Regions from separate parts of the Streptomyces roseirectus genome, predicted to be linked through region 1. Evidence: riboswitches for the same ligand, from Rfam matches in the RefSeq annotation. Region 1 holds a riboswitch; each other region holds the start of a gene.
What was found. A riboswitch is a leader RNA that binds a small molecule or an ion and turns the genes downstream of it on or off. The one in region 1 is predicted to bind cobalamin.
Positions count from the first base shown of each region.

Region 2: linked by a shared signal. The riboswitch ahead of IAG44_RS35900 (ABC transporter substrate-binding protein) and the one ahead of IAG44_RS13175 (ribonucleoside-diphosphate reductase subunit alpha) in region 1 are both predicted to bind cobalamin.
Region 3: linked by a shared signal. The riboswitch ahead of IAG44_RS31180 (cobalamin biosynthesis protein) and the one ahead of IAG44_RS13175 (ribonucleoside-diphosphate reductase subunit alpha) in region 1 are both predicted to bind cobalamin.
Region 4: linked by a shared signal. The riboswitch ahead of metE (5-methyltetrahydropteroyltriglutamate--homocysteine S-methyltransferase) and the one ahead of IAG44_RS13175 (ribonucleoside-diphosphate reductase subunit alpha) in region 1 are both predicted to bind cobalamin.

Region 1 covers NZ_CP060828.1:3,227,113-3,230,826, reverse strand. The annotation lists gene IAG44_RS13175 (ribonucleoside-diphosphate reductase subunit alpha) at 1-1,881, opposite strand, end outside; cobalamin riboswitch at 2,010-2,143, opposite strand; gene mctP (monocarboxylate uptake permease MctP) at 2,444-3,714, opposite strand, start outside.
Region 2 covers NZ_CP060828.1:8,301,717-8,305,430, forward strand. The annotation lists gene IAG44_RS35890 (ABC transporter ATP-binding protein) at 1-94, opposite strand, end outside; gene IAG44_RS35895 (FecCD family ABC transporter permease) at 91-1,101, opposite strand; gene IAG44_RS35900 (ABC transporter substrate-binding protein) at 1,098-2,111, opposite strand; cobalamin riboswitch at 2,417-2,541, opposite strand; gene IAG44_RS35905 (GNAT family N-acetyltransferase) at 2,552-3,109, opposite strand; gene IAG44_RS35910 (helix-turn-helix domain-containing protein) at 3,106-3,486, opposite strand; gene IAG44_RS35915 (MarR family winged helix-turn-helix transcriptional regulator) at 3,508-3,714, opposite strand, start outside.
Region 3 covers NZ_CP060828.1:7,261,927-7,265,640, forward strand. The annotation lists gene IAG44_RS31175 (cobyric acid synthase) at 1-701, opposite strand, end outside; partial or broken gene IAG44_RS31180 (cobalamin biosynthesis protein) at 917-1,870, opposite strand; cobalamin riboswitch at 1,972-2,112, opposite strand; gene IAG44_RS31185 (hypothetical protein) at 2,214-2,435, opposite strand; gene IAG44_RS31190 (inorganic phosphate transporter) at 2,456-3,679, opposite strand.
Region 4 covers NZ_CP060828.1:8,225,413-8,229,126, reverse strand. The annotation lists gene IAG44_RS35575 (MFS transporter) at 1-911, opposite strand, end outside; cobalamin riboswitch at 1,102-1,321, shown strand; gene metE (5-methyltetrahydropteroyltriglutamate--homocysteine S-methyltransferase) at 1,452-3,714, shown strand, end outside.

The DNA of each region.
Region 1 (3,714 bases):
CTGCGGCTCGATGCACTCGTAGACGCCCGCGATGGACGCGATCGTCGCGGTCGGCGCGATCGCCAGGAGCAGCGAGTTGCGCAGCCCCGTCGACGCGATCCGCTCCCGCAGGGCGGCCCAGCGCTCCGGCCAGGTGAACTCGACGCCGAAGTGGTCGGGGTGCAGCACACCACGGGCCGTCCGGGTCTTGTCCCACGCGGGCAGTGGCCCGCTGCGCTCGGCGAGGTCGGCCGACGCCTCGTACGCGGCCAGCATGATCCGCTCGGCGATCCGCGTCGACAGCGCCTTCGCCTCGGCCGAGTCGAACGGCAGCCGCAGCTTGAAGAACACGTCCTGAAGGCCCATCGCCCCCAGGCCCACCGGACGCCACTTCGCGTTGGAACGCCCCGCCTGCTCGGTCGGGTAGAAGTTGATGTCGACGACGCGGTCGAGGAAGGTCACGGCGGTGCGGACGGTCTCGTCCAGCCGCTCCCAGTCGATGTCGGAGCCGGTCACGAACGCGCCCAGGTTCACCGAACCCAGGTTGCAGACGGCCGTCTCACCGTCGTCCGTGACCTCCAGGATCTCCGTGCACAGGTTGGACGAGTGGACGACGTGACCCGGCTCGGCGGTCTGGTTCGCCGTGCGGTTCGCGGCGTCCTTGAACGTCATCCAGCCGTTGCCGGTCTGCGCGAGCGTGCGCATCATGCGGCCGTACAGGTCACGCGCCGGGATCGTCTTCTTGGCGAGCCCGGCGGCCTCCGCCTTGCGGTACGCCGCGTCGAACTCGTCGCCCCACAGGTCGACCAGCTCGGGGACGTCCGAGGGGGAGAACAGCGACCACTCCTGGTCGGCGTTCACGCGGCGCATGAACTCGTCCGGGATCCAGTGCGCGAGGTTCAGGTTGTGCGTGCGGCGGGCGTCCTCGCCGGTGTTGTCCCGCAGCTCCAGGAACTCCTCGATGTCGGAGTGCCAGGTCTCCAGGTACACCGCCGCCGCGCCCTTGCGCCGCCCGCCCTGGTTCACGGCCGCGACACTCGCGTCCAGCGTCTTCAGGAACGGCACGATGCCGTTGGAGTGCCCGTTGGTGCCGCGGATCAGCGAACCCCGGGAGCGGATGCGGGAGTACGACAGGCCGATGCCGCCGGCGTGCTTCGACAGGCGCGCGACCTGGTGGTAGCGGTCGTAGATGGAGTCCAGCTCGTCCTTGGGGGAGTCCAGGAGGTAGCAGGACGACATCTGGGGGTGCCGGGTGCCGGAGTTGAAGAGCGTGGGGGAGGACGGGAGATAGTCCAGGCGGCTCATCAGGCCGTACAGGGCGGCGACTTCGTCCAGGGCGCGGACGGTGTCGTCCTCGGCCAGTCCCGAGGCGACCCGGAGCAGGAAGTGCTGGGGCGTCTCGATCACCTTGCGGGTGATCGGGTGACGCAGCAGGTAACGGCTGTGCAGGGTGCGCAGGCCGAAGTAGCCGAAGCGGTCGTCGGCGGCGGGGTCGATCAGGCCGTCGAGGTGCGTGGCGTGGACGCGGGCGAACTCGGCGGTGCGGTCGGCGATCAGGCCCTCGCGGTGGCCGACCGAGATCGACTCCGTGAACGTCGTCACACTCTGGGAGGCGGCCTCGGCGCGGATGCTGATCGTCAGTAGGCGGGCGGCGAGACGGGAGTACGCCGGGTCCTCCGAGATCAGGCCCGCGGCGGCCTCCGTGGCCAGCTCACGCAGCTCGGCCTCGTCCGCGCGGGCGGACCGGCCGCGCAGGGCCGCGGCGGCGACCCGGCCGGGGTCGGCGTCGGGGAGGTCGGCGGTCAGCTCCGTCAGGGTCCGCAGCAACGCGGCTCCGGGGCCGTCGTTCTCGGTCTCGACCGCCTGGACCTCTGAAGCCGGTTCGGCTGGCGCGATGGTCACGTGAGGCTCTCCCTCGCTCGGCAAGGGGCCTTGCGGGCAGGGGGCAGCACAAACACACGGCGCGTTTGCACCCCGGCCCACTCCGCGAGGCCCGGACGTCAGGGCACGCCGGGCCGTTCCTGGGTACGGCCGGGCGTATGCCGTCGGCAGGTCCTCGGACTGACGCTCTGCGCATACGCGCACAAGTACACCGTTGCGGGACAGTTCCGGATTCGCACCGGATTCCCCTGCGGCGACAGCGAGCATGAGCATACATCTAGTGCCGGGCCGTGGTGGCACCCCCAGATGTTGTGTCGCATCGGCTTCGGAGCGTCAACTTGTGGGTGGGAACTGTGATGCCGGGGAGGGGGTGGGGGGTGCGGTTCGTGGCGGGCTGCGGGTGCGTTGTGGCCGTTCGCGCAGTTCCCCGCGCCCCTTAAGTGCGTTGGAAATTACGAAGTTCTACAGCGCCCATAGCAACGCGCCCCTGAAGGTGCGCGACAGCGCATCCTTCAGGGGCGCGGGGAACTGCGCGACAAGCCACGACGGTGCCGCAGCCGCCCGAACAGCCTCGCCGATCGAGCTAGTGGGCCGCTCCCGAAGTCGCCGGGGGAAGTTCCGTCTGGACGCCCGGGTCGCCCGCGTCGGCCGTGTAGTCGGCGGGGCTGGTCTCGTCGATGCCGTCGGGGGCCTTCGCCGCGCGGAGGACGAACGTCAGGACGACCGTCACCGCGACGTTGAGGACGAACGCCGTGAGGCCGATGTAGCCCATCTCACCGATGCCGGGGATCGTGTCGTTGGAGCCGCCGAAGTGCTTCTGGGTCGGCGAGGCGACGTTGTACGCGGTGATCGTGCCGTAGACCATGCCGACCGCCCACCCGCCCAGCAGGGCCCAGCGGTGGAACCAGCGCGTGAAGAGGCCACCGACGAGCGCCGGGAACGTCTGGAGGATCCAGATGCCGCCCAGCAACTGGAAGTTGATCGCGGCCGTCTTGTCCATCGTCAGGACGAAGACCAGCGCGCCGACCTTCACGAGCAGCGACACCAGCTTGGAGATCTTCGTCTCCTGCTCCGGCGTCGCCTCGGGCTTGAGGAAGTCCTTGTAGATGTTGCGCGTGAAGAGGTTGGCCGCGGCGATGGACATGATCGCGGCCGGCACCAGCGCCCCGATCCCGATCGCCGCGAAGGCGACCCCCGCGAACCAGTCCGGGAACATGTCCTCGAACAGCTGCGGGATGGCCAGCTGATTGTTCCCGTGCGTGTTCACGTTCGCCGCGATCGCCATGAACCCGAGCAGCGCCAGCAGCCCGAGCATCAGGGAATACAGCGGGAGGATCGTGGTGTTGCGACGGATCACGTCACGGTTCTTGGAGGAGAGCGTCGCGGTGATGGAGTGCGGATACATGAACAGGGCCAGCGCGGAGCCGAGCGCCAGCGTGGCGTACGTCCACTGCCCCGCCTCGGCCGGCACGAGCCCGCCCGCCTTCGCCGCCGTGTACTTCTCGCCCGCCGAGGCGAAGATCTCGTCGAACCCGCCCAGCTTGATCGGGATGTAGATGATCGCGACGGCGATGACGAGGTAGATCAGCGTGTCCTTGACGAACGCGATGAGCGCCGGCGCCCGCAGCCCCGAGGAGTACGTGTACGCGGCCAGCACACCGAACGCGATCAGCAGCGGCAGGTCCTTCACGAACCAGTTCGTGTCCTCGCCGCCCCCGACGCCCATGACGTCCAGCACGGCCTGGATCCCGACGAGTTGCAGCGCGATGTACGGCATCGTCGCGAGGATCCCGGTGAGCGCGACCGCCAGGGACAGCCCCTTGGACCCGAACCGCCCGCGCACGAAGTCGGACG
Region 2 (3,714 bases), 5.1 Mb from region 1:
TGACCTCGCCGGGGCGCGGCGTGAGGGTGACCCCGTCGAGGACGAGCGCGCCCCCCACCGCACGGCGCACACGCTCGGCGCGCAGCCCGCTCATCGCGCCCCCTTCGTCCGGTACAGCACCGCCACGAACGCCGGGACCCCGATCAGCGACGTCACCACGCCCACCGGGACCTCCTGCGGGGCGAGGACGGTCCGGGCGAGGGTGTCGACCCAGACCAGGAACACCGCGCCCGCGAGAGCGGTCGCCGGCAGCAGACGGGTGTGGCCGGGGCCGGTGAGCGCGCGGGTCGCGTGCGGCAGGACCAGGCCGACGAAGCCGATCGCGCCCGCCGAGCTGACCAGGGCCGCCGTCAGCAGGGCCGTCGCGCACAGCAGGACCAGCCGGGTCCGGGCCACCGACACGCCCAGCGACGCCGCCGCGTCCTGGCCGAACGCGAACGCGTCCAGCGTGCGCGCCTGCCCCACGCACACCAGCAGCGCCGCCGCGAGGACGGCCGCGCCGACGGAGACGTCCGTCCAGTCGGCCCCGCTCAGGGAGCCCAGCAGCCAGAACAGGACGCCCCTGGTGGTCTCCGCGTCCGCCGCCGTCATCACGACGAACGACGTCAGCGCCGAGAACAACTGCATCGCCGCGACGCCCGCGAGGACCACCCGGTCCGTCGTCCCGCCCAGCGTGTGACTGAGCAGCAGCACCAGGCCGAACGACAGCACCGCGCCGATGAACGCGCCGCCCGACACCGACACCAGCCCGCCGCCCGCGCCGAGCACGACCACCACGACCGCGCCCGTCGACGCGCCCGAGGAGACGCCGAGGACGAACGGGTCGGCGAGGGGGTTGCGCAGCAGCGACTGCATCACCGCCCCGCACATCGCGAGCCCCGCCCCGCACACCGCCGCCAGCAGCGTGCGCGGCAGCCGCAGGTTCCACACGATGCCGTCCCGCAGCGGGCTCAACTCCGTGTGCCCCCAGCCGAGATGGGAGGCGACCGACGCCCACACGTCGCCGACGGCGATGTCCGCCGGGCCGATCGTGATCGCCAGCGCGACCGAGGCGGCCAGCAGGGCGAGACCGCCCGCGCCGGACAGCAGACCGCGCGTCATCCCGCCAGGCCGTACGCGCGCAGGGCCGCCGCGACCTTCTCGATGCCCTCGACCGTGCGGATCGTCGGGTTCATGGCCTGCCCCGACAGCAGCACGTACCGCTTCCTCTTCACCGCCGTCATGTTCCTCGTGACCGGGTTCGACTCCAGGAACTCGATCTTCTTCGCGGCGGTCTCGGCGGTCTGCTGCCTGCGCGTGAGGTCACCGATCACCAGGACGTCCGGGTCGCGGTCGGCGACCGTCTCCCAACCCACCTGCGGCCATTCGTCCTTGGTGTCGTCGAAGACGTTCTTCGCGCCCAGCGCACGGGTGATGGCGCCGGGGGCGCCGCAACAGCCCGCCAGGTAGGGGGACTGGGAGTTCGCGAACCAGTACATGACCTCGACGTCGCCGGCCTTGAGGCCCGAAGTCGCCTTCGCCACCCGCTTCTTGAGGTCCGCGACGAGTTTTTCGCCGCGCTCCTCGACGCCGAACAGCCGTGCCAGGTCCAGGACTTCGCCGTAGACCGCGTCGAGCTTGAGGGGCTGGGTGCGGGCGCCGTCGCCGTCCCCGTCGTTGTCCTTGCCGACGCAGTCCGAGGGGGACAGGTAGGTCGGCACGCCCAGTTTCTCGAACTGCTCCCTCGGGGCGACGCCGCCCTTGCCGAGGGTGGAGGCGAACGAGGCGGCCACGAAGTCCGGTTCGGCGTCCAGGACCGTCTCCAGCGAAGGGGCGTTGTCCGCGAGGCGCCTGACCTTCGCGTTCTCCTCCTTCAAGGGGCCCTCGACCGGGTCGGTCCACGTCGCCGTGCCGGCCATGCGGTCCGCGAGGCCCAGGGAGAGCATGATCTCCGTCGTGCCCTGGTTGAGGGAGACCGCCCGCTTCGGCGGCGCGTCGACGGTGACCTCGTGCCCGCAGTTGGTGAGCGTCACCGCCGTGGCGGCGCTCTTCGCGTCGTCACCGGAGCCGGCGCAGCCGGTCAGCAGGACGGCACAGACGAGGAACAGGGCAGCGGGGCGTGCGAACTGCACAGCGTTTCCTTCGGCGTCGAGGGCTCGTACGCGAAGCCCGGTCGTACGGTCCACCCCCGACCGTCCACCCGGCCGCAGGCCGCCAGCAGGTCTTCGGACTCGGGATCACCCGACCGGAACGCCTTCCCGGACCGCGTCAACGCCGTCCAGTGGCCCTAAGGGCCTGTCGTCACATTCCCGTCTGCCGGGAGGGGTCTGGCACGCGCATCTGCGGCGTTGTCGTCGGTCGCCGACGCTCCGCGTCGACTCCCTCCTCCGCCTCGCAGCTGCACGCACCAGACCCCTCCCGGCCCGCCCTACGGGCGGACGACGCGAATGTGACGACAGGCCCTTGCCCCGCCCGTCACCCTCACCGCTGCGCGTCAGCTCCGGATTCGCACCGGATTCCCTGACCCGTGCGCCCACCTGCGCACACGGGTTCGACTGGCTTTGGGAAGCTATCACACGGCCCGCGCGGGCCACTCCCGGGCGAGGAGCGCGTACACGTACTCGCTGCCCCACTCGTCGCCGTCGAGGTCGTTCTCCACGAGGTGCGCCTCGCGGCGCATGCCCAGCCGCTCGCACACGCGGACCGACCCGGTGTTGCGGGTGTCGAGGCGGGCGAAGAGACGGTGGACGCGCAGGGCGCCGAAGGCGAGAGAGGCCGCCGCGCGCGCCGCCTCCGTCGCGTACCCCCGCCCGCCGAACGCCGGATGGAAGACCCACCCGATCTCGGCCTGCGCCGCCCGCGCGCTCGCCAGCTTCAGCACGATCTCCCCGACCACTCCCGGCTCGTCCCGCCGGCACACCGCGAGCACCAGATCGTCCCCGTCCCGCGTCCACCCCGTCCCGTCCGCCCGCCGCGCCAGCGACTCCTCGCACCTCTCCCGGGTGAGCGGCGGCCGGTAGAGGTACCTCGCCACCTCCGGCAGCCGCTGGTACGCGTACAGGTCGTCCAGGTCCGCCGGTCCGAAGAGGCGCAGCCGCAGCCGGTCGGTGTCGAGGGGAAGCGTGGTCACGGCGCCAACGTATCCCTGGCCCCCGGCCGGACGCCCGGGGTTTTCCCGTCCCCGCCCAGCCACGTCGTCAGCGCCCACCACCGGCGCGGCGTCTGCGCGTGGCCGCCCGCCCCGCTGCCCGGGGAGCCGCCGGTGATCCGCTGGAGGCGGGCGAGGCGGTAGCGGACCGTGTCGGGGCGGGTGAAGAGGGCGGCGGCGGTCTGGTCGAGACGGAGGCCGTGGTCGAGGAACGTCAGGGCGGTGAGTTCGTGCAGGCCGGAGCGGGACCGGCGGCGCGGGAGGCCGACGGCGCGCACGCACAGGCGGTGGAGCGGGGGCAGGTCCGCGAGGGGTGCGGGGAACTGCGCGACCAGCCACACCCGACCCGCACCCGGCAACGCGTCAGTTCCACCCTCCCCCTACCCCTCCCGAGGCCACGGTCTCCCCCCAATTGCCTCGATCCCATTGTTGAACCGCCGCAAATACCCCGCGAACGCCGCGATGTCCTCCTCGGACCAGTCCCCCATCACCCGCTCCAGCACCTCGACGATCCCGGCCCGCTCCTGCTCGAGCAGCCGCGAACCCTCCTCGGTGAGCCGGAACTTGCGGGCCATCCCGCCGTCGGG
Region 3 (3,714 bases), 4.0 Mb from region 1:
TCGATCCCGAGGCCCGCGCGGAACGGCAGCACCCCGTACGACGACCGTCCGGTCAGCCCGCGCAGCATCTCCAACCCCGGTTCCAGCAGCGACACATCGCCCCGGAACTTGTTCACCAGGAACCCCGCGACCAGCGCCTGGTCCTCCGGCGCCAGCAGCGCGACCGTCCCGAAGAACGAGGCGAAGACCCCACCCCGGTCGATGTCGCCCACCACCAGCACCGGCAGCCCCGCGTTGCGGGCGATGCCCATGTTGACGATGTCGGTCCGCCGCAGGTTGATCTCCGCCGGCGACCCCGCACCCTCGCAGATGACGGCGTCATGCGTGGCCCGCAGCTCGGCCAGGCACTCCAGCACGGTCCCGAGCAACTGCTCCTGCCGCCCCCCGTGATACCGGCGCGCGTCCATCTCGCCGACGGGCTTCCCCATCAGCACGACCTGACTGCTCCGCTCCCCGCCGGGCTTCAGCAGCACGGGGTTCATCAGCGCCGACGGCTCGATCCGGCACGCCTGCGCCTGCATGGCCTGCGCCCGCCCGATCTCCGCCCCCTCCCGCGTCACGAAGGAGTTCAGCGACATGTTCTGCGCCTTGAACGGCGCGACCTTCACCCCCTGCCGCACCAGCCACCGGCAGATCCCCGCCGTGACGACACTCTTCCCGGCGTCCGAGGTGGTCCCGGCGACCAGCAGTCCGCCACTCATACGTCACCCCCCTTGTCGAAGAACCGCGCACCCATCCCGCGCCACAAGCCCACAACAGGCGCCACCCCGACACCGTTCCGCGCGGCACCCGAAGCGAGGCCCGCGCGGGCTGTCCCGGCCGGGGCAGCACCCGCCACCAGGGCCGCGCACACCGCACGTGCCGCCGTGCCCGAGCCCCGCCGCGGGCTCCCAGCCGATGAGGCCCCAGCCGCCCCTCGCCCCGAACCCCCGCTCAACGCCGCCCCGGCCACCATCCGCCCGGCGACCGTCGCCCCCAGCGCCAGCCAGCTCACCCGGCGGGACAGCCGCACCGCCCGCTCGATGTCCGGCACGCCGACGGCCCGCCCGTCCCCGTTCAGCACGGGCCGGTGCTCCACCCGCCCCGCGTACGACAGCGTGCCGCCCATCCGCACCCCGAGCGCCCCGGCGAACGACGCCTCCACGGGCCCGGCGTTGGGGCTCGGATGCTTCCCGGCGTCCGCCCGCCACGCCCGTACGGCCCCCCGGGGATCGTCCCCGGCGGCACAGGCCAGCACGGCCGTCAGCCGCGCCCCCGGCCACCCGGCGACGTCGTCGAGACGCGCGGACGCCCACCCGAACCGCCGCAGGCGGGGCGACTTGTGCCCGACCATCGCGTCGAGCGTGTTGACGGCCCGGAACCCGAGCAGCCCCGGCACTCCGCCGACGGCCCCCCACACCAGCGCGCCCACGACCGCGTCGGACGTGTTCTCGGCGACCGACTCCACGACGGCCCGCGCGATCCCGTCCGCGTCCAGCGCCTGCGGGTCGCGCCCGCACAGGTGCGGCAGCCGGGCCCGCGCCGCCTCGACGTCCCCGGCCTCCAGCGCCCGCCCGATGTGCCGGGCCTCGCGCGCCAGCGAGGTGCCGCCGACGACCGCCCAGGTGGCGGCGCCGGTCAGGGCGAGGGAAGCGGCGGGGGAGCGGCGTACGGCAGCGGAGGCCGCCGCGCCGAGCAGGACCGCGCCGCCCGCGCAGACGGCCGTGTGCAGCGCACCCCACCCCCGGTGGTCGCGCCACAGCGCCTTCTCCACAGCGCCCGCGGCACGCCCGAACGCGGCGACCGGATGCCCCCGGCGGGGATCGCCGAGCACCAGGTCACCGAGGAGTCCGGCGGCGGCGCCGTACGCGTAGAGGCGATCGGCACCCATCGGCTCAGCCGGCCGCGGGGGCGGGCAGCGGTCGGGGGCGGTACCTCAAACGGCGGCCGAGCATCGCGTTATGTCCTCACTCAGGGTGTCCACGCCCTGGTTCGACGAGACCGGCGGTGGGAGTTCCTGGCTCCCGGGGATGACTACCCCGGTCACAGTGGCGGGACCGCGCCGGATTCGCACCGGTCTTCCTCCCTGGCCGCCGTACATGGCCCCGGCAGTCCACCACGCCCCTCAAACAGCCGTCAACTCACCGTTGACCTGCGAGAGCGGAGTGTGCAGAACCCCACATGAAACCCCGCACGGCATACACCGTGCGGGGTTTGGGAAGGCGCCGTGCGGCTCAGGCCACGATGAGGCTGATGCCGTACGCCACGGCCCCCAGGCACGCCGCGAAGCACGCGTACGCGCCCGTGACCGCGAGCGCCGCCGAGCCGCCGTCGGCCTGCGCCCGCTCGTGCCGGGACAGGCCCATCACGCCGAGGGTGAAGAGGGTCACGAGCCCGACGGTGACGACGAGGCTGACACCGAAGACGGAGCCGAGTGCGGACCAGTCGATCTTCATGGTTGCGGTGTCCTTCGGGGTCAGACGGTCGCGGCCGGGGGAGCGGCCGGGTCGGTGGTGGCGACGGGGGAGGGGATGACGACCTTGATCTCACCGGCGTCGGTACCGGCGTCGGACCCGCTCGCGGCACCCGCGCCGTCGTCGTCCGTGTCGTTGACGTTGTTGTGGTCGACGACCTCGCGCCGCGAGATCTTCCAGATCGCCGCGCTGGAGGCGACGAGGAAGACGGCGACGGCGGCCGTGCCCCAGTCCCCGAGGTCCGTGACGGTCTCGGCGAGCGCGCCGACCAGCGCGGCGGCCGGCAGCGTCAGCCCCCAGGCGACGAACATGCGCGTGGCCGTCGACCAGCGCACGACCCCGCCCTTGCGGCCGAGCCCCGCGCCCATCACGGACCCGGAGACCGCGTGCGTGGTGGAGAGGGAGAAGCCCAGGTGGGAGGAGGCGAGGATGACCGTCGCGGCGGACGTCTGCGCCGCGAAGCCCTGCTGCGGCTGGAGGTCGGTGAGGCCCTTGCCCATCGTGCGGATGATGCGCCAGCCGCCCAGGTAGGTGCCCAGCGCGATCGCGAGGCCCGCGGAGAGGATGACCCAGGTGGGCGGGTCCGAGTCGGGCGCGAGGGAGCCGCCCGCGACGAGCGCGAGGGTGATGATGCCCATCGTCTTCTGCGCGTCGTTCGTGCCGTGCGCGAGGGAGACCAGGCCGGCCGAGGCGATCTGCCCGAACCGGTAGCTCTTCTCGGCGGCCTTGCCTTCGGCCTTCCTGCCCAGGGTGTACGAGAGCCGCGTGGCGAGCATCGCGGCGAGACCGGCGACGATCGGGGCGGCGACCGCCGGGATCAGCACCTTCGTGACCAGCACGTCACCGTGCACCGCGCCCGAGCCGGCCGAGGCCAGCGTGGCGCCGATCAGGCCGCCCATGAGGGCGTGCGAGGAGCTGGAGGGCAGGCCCACCAGCCAGGTCAGCAGATTCCAGAGGATCGCGCCGACGAGGGCGGCGAAGATCACCTCGGGACGTATACCGCTTTCGTCGACGAGCCCCTTGGAGATCGTGTTGGCGACCTCCACGGAGAGAAACGCTCCCACAAGGTTGAGCGCGGCGGACATGGCCACCGCCACCTTGGGCCTCAGTGCGCCGGTCGAGATGGTGGTGGCCATCGCGTTGGCGGTGTCGTGGAAACCGTTCGTGAAATCGAACGCGAGAGCGGTGATCACCACTATCGCGAGGATCAGCGAGAAGTTTTCCATTTACCCAGGCAATCGTTCGAAGTCATTGGCCGGTC
Region 4 (3,714 bases), 5.0 Mb from region 1:
GTCAGGAAGAGGAAGACGCCGAACATGCCGGCGCTGGAGATCAGCATGACGGCGAAGGAGGCGCCGCGGTCGCGGTCGAGCAGGACGCGCAGCGGGAGCAGCGGGTGCTCGGCCTTGGTCTGCCACCAGGTGAACGCGATCAGCAGCAGTCCGCCGACGGTCAGGAAGCCCCAGGAGCGCGGCGAGGACCAGTCGTGGGACTCGGCCATGGAGAAGCCGTAGACGACGGCGAAGAGTCCGGCGGTGACCAGGACGGTGCCGGGGATGTCGAGCTTGGCGCCGGGTTCGCGGGCGGTGCGCTTGAGCAGGATCCAGCCGCCGGCCAGGGGGATCACGGCGAGGACGAGGTTGACGTAGAGGGTCCAGCGCCAGTCGAGGTATTCGGTGAGCACGCCGCCGAGCAGCAGGCCGACGGCCGCGCCGGAGCCGGCGATGGCGCCGTAGATGCCGAAGGCGCGGGCGCGTTCCTTGGCGTCGGTGAAGGTGGTGGTCAGCAGCGAGAGGGCGGCGGGCGCGAGCAGCGCGCCGAACAGGCCCTGGAGGGTGCGGCCGACGACCAGGACCTCGAAGTTGGTGGCGGCGCCGGCCAGCGCGGAGGCCGCGGCGAAGCCGCCGACGCCGACGAGGAAGGCGACCTTGCGGCCGAAGAGGTCGGCGATGCGTCCGCCGAGCAGCAGGAGGCTGCCGAAGGCGAGGGAGTAGGCGGTGACGATCCAGGTGCGGTCGCCGTCGGAGAAACCGAGGTCGGCCTGGGCGGACGGCATCGCGATGTTCACGATCGTCGCGTCCAGGGTGACCATCAGCTGGGCTATGCCGATCATCGCGAGGACCCACCAGCGGTGACGGGACGCGGGTTCCTCGGCTGTCTTGGTGAGTGACGTCGTGTCCGGCGTCTGGGTGGTCTGTGACATGGGGGCGTGCTCCGATGAGATGATCGGGCGTCTCGCGAACGAAACGGTTTCGTACTCAGCAGACGCTACACACCCCGCTAGCGAAACTCAACCGTTTCGATAGTGAGACCAGGATCACATAACCAATAGACGGCTATCAGATGTGTCCGCTTCCGGAAATCGCCCCTCCCCCACGGCGCCCGCGCCCCGTACGCTGATCACCGCAGCCGGTTCGCCCCGTCAGCCAGACGGGCCGCGTCGCAAGAGGGAACCCGGTGGGAATCCGGGACTGCCCCGCAGCGGTGAGCGGGAACGACCGCCGTCATACGCACTGGGTCCGCACGGACCTGGGAAGCGACGGCCAGTAGGTGCCTCGTCTCGTACGAGGTGTGCCCGCGAGTCCGAAGACCTGCCGACTGCCCGCGTGTGGCGACGTCACGCGCGGAGTTCCGGTGACCTCGCGGGTGGGTCGGCGTGGAGGCGGCCACAGGGCCGTCCGCTCCTTCATGCCCGCGTCCCGTCGCCGGGACCTCAGGGAATCGTCTCGTGAAGGAGATCTCCGTGACCACGAAACCCGCAGCCGCGGCAACCCTGTACGGCTACCCCCGGCAGGGCCGGAACCGGGAGCTGAAGAAGGCGGTCGAGGGCTACTGGAAGGGCCGCGTCGGCGCGGACGCCCTCCACGCCACCGCCGCCGACCTGCGCGCCGCCACCTGGCGCGCCCTCGCCGACGCCGGCCTCGACGAGGTGCCGACCGGCGACTTCTCGTACTACGACCACGTCCTCGACACCAGCGTCATGGTCGGGGCGGTCCCCGCCCGCCACGCGGGAGTCGACGACCCGCTGGAGCGCTACTTCGCCATGGCGCGCGGCACGCAGGACGCGCCGCCGCTGGAGATGACCAAGTGGTTCGACACCAACTACCACTACCTGGTCCCCGAGTTGGGCCCCGACACCGTCTTCACCGCCCACCCCGCCAAGCAGCTCACCGAGCTGGGGGAAGCGCTCGCGCTCGGTCTCACCGCGCGCCCGGTCCTGCTCGGCCCGGTCACCTACCTGCTGCTGGCCAAGCCCGCGCCCGGCACCGACGCCGGTTTCCAGCCGCTCACCCTCCTCGACCGGCTCCTGCCCGTGTACGCCCAGATCCTCGCCGAGCTGCGCGCGGCCGGCGCCGGCTGGGTCCAGCTCGACGAGCCCGCCCTCGTCCAGGACCGCACCCCGGCCGAGCTGAACGCCGCCGCGCGCGCCTACCGTGACCTGGGCGCCCTCGCCGACCGGCCGCAGCTGCTGGTCACGACGTACTTCGACCGGCCCGGCGAAGCGCTCCCGGTGCTGGCCGAGGCGCCCGTCGAGGGGATCGCCCTCGACTTCACCCGCCCCGGCACCCTCGACGACCTCGCCGCCGTCGGCGGGCTGCCCGGCAAGCGGCTGGTCGCGGGGGTGGTCGACGGGCGCAACGTCTGGGTGAACGACCTGTCGAAGTCGCTCTCCCTGCTGGGCACCCTCCTCGGGCTCGCGGACCGGGTCGACGTCGCCGCCTCCTGCTCGCTGCTGCACGTCCCCCTCGACACCGCCGCCGAGCGCGACGTCGACCCGCAGATCCTGCGCTGGCTCGCCTTCGCCCGGCAGAAGACCGCCGAGGTCGTCACCCTGGCCCGCGGCCTCTCCCGGGGCGTCGACACCATCGCCGCCGCGCTCGCCGCCAACCACGCCGACCTCGCCTCCCGCGCGGCCTCGCCGATCACCCGCGACCCGGAGGTGCGCGCCCGCGCCGCCGCCGTCACCGGGGCCGACACGCGCCGGGCGCAGCCCTACCACGAGCGGACGGTGGCGCAGCGCGCGCTCCTCGGGCTGCCCGCGCTGCCGACGACCACCATCGGGTCGTTCCCGCAGACCCCCGAACTGCGCACCGCGCGCGCCGACCTGAGGGCCGGGCGGATCTCGCACGCCGGGTACGAGGAGCGGATCGCGGCGGAGATCCGCGAGGTGATCGCCTTCCAGGAGAAGGCCGGTCTCGACGTGCTGGTGCACGGCGAGCCCGAACGCGACGACATGGTCCAGTACTTCGCCGAACAGCTCACCGGGTACCTCTCGACGCGGCACGGCTGGGTCCAGTCGTACGGCACCCGCTACGTCCGGCCGCCGATCCTCGCCGGGGACGTCTCCCGGCCCGAGCCGATGACCGTCCGCTGGACCTCGTACGCCCAGTCCCTCACCTCCCGCCCGGTCAAGGGCATGCTGACCGGCCCGGTGACGATGCTCGCCTGGTCCTTCGTCCGCGACGACCAGCCGCTCGCCACCACCGCCCGCCAAGTCGCTCTTGCCCTGCGAGACGAGGTCAACGACCTTGAATCATCGGGAAGTTCGATCATCCAGGTCGACGAACCCGCCCTGCGCGAAACGCTCCCGCTGCGCTCGGCCGACCGCGCGGACTACCTCGCCTGGGCGACCGCGGCGTTCCGCCTCGCGACCAGCGGCGTCCGCCCCGAGACCCAGATCCACACCCACATGTGCTACGCCGAGTTCGGCGACGTCGTCCAGGCCATCGACGACCTCGACGCCGACGTCATCAGCCTGGAGGCCGCCCGCTCCCACATGCGCGTCGCCCGTGAACTCGCCGCCCACGCCTACCCCCGCGAGGCCGGCCCCGGCGTCTACGACATCCACTCCCCCCGCGTCCCCACCCCCGAGGAAACCACCACCCTCCTCCGCACCGCCCTCGCCTCGATCCCCGCCACCCGCCTCTGGGCCAACCCCGACTGCGGCCTCAAGACCAGGGGCTGGCCGGAGACCCGGGCCTCCCTGGAGAACCTGGTGACAGCGG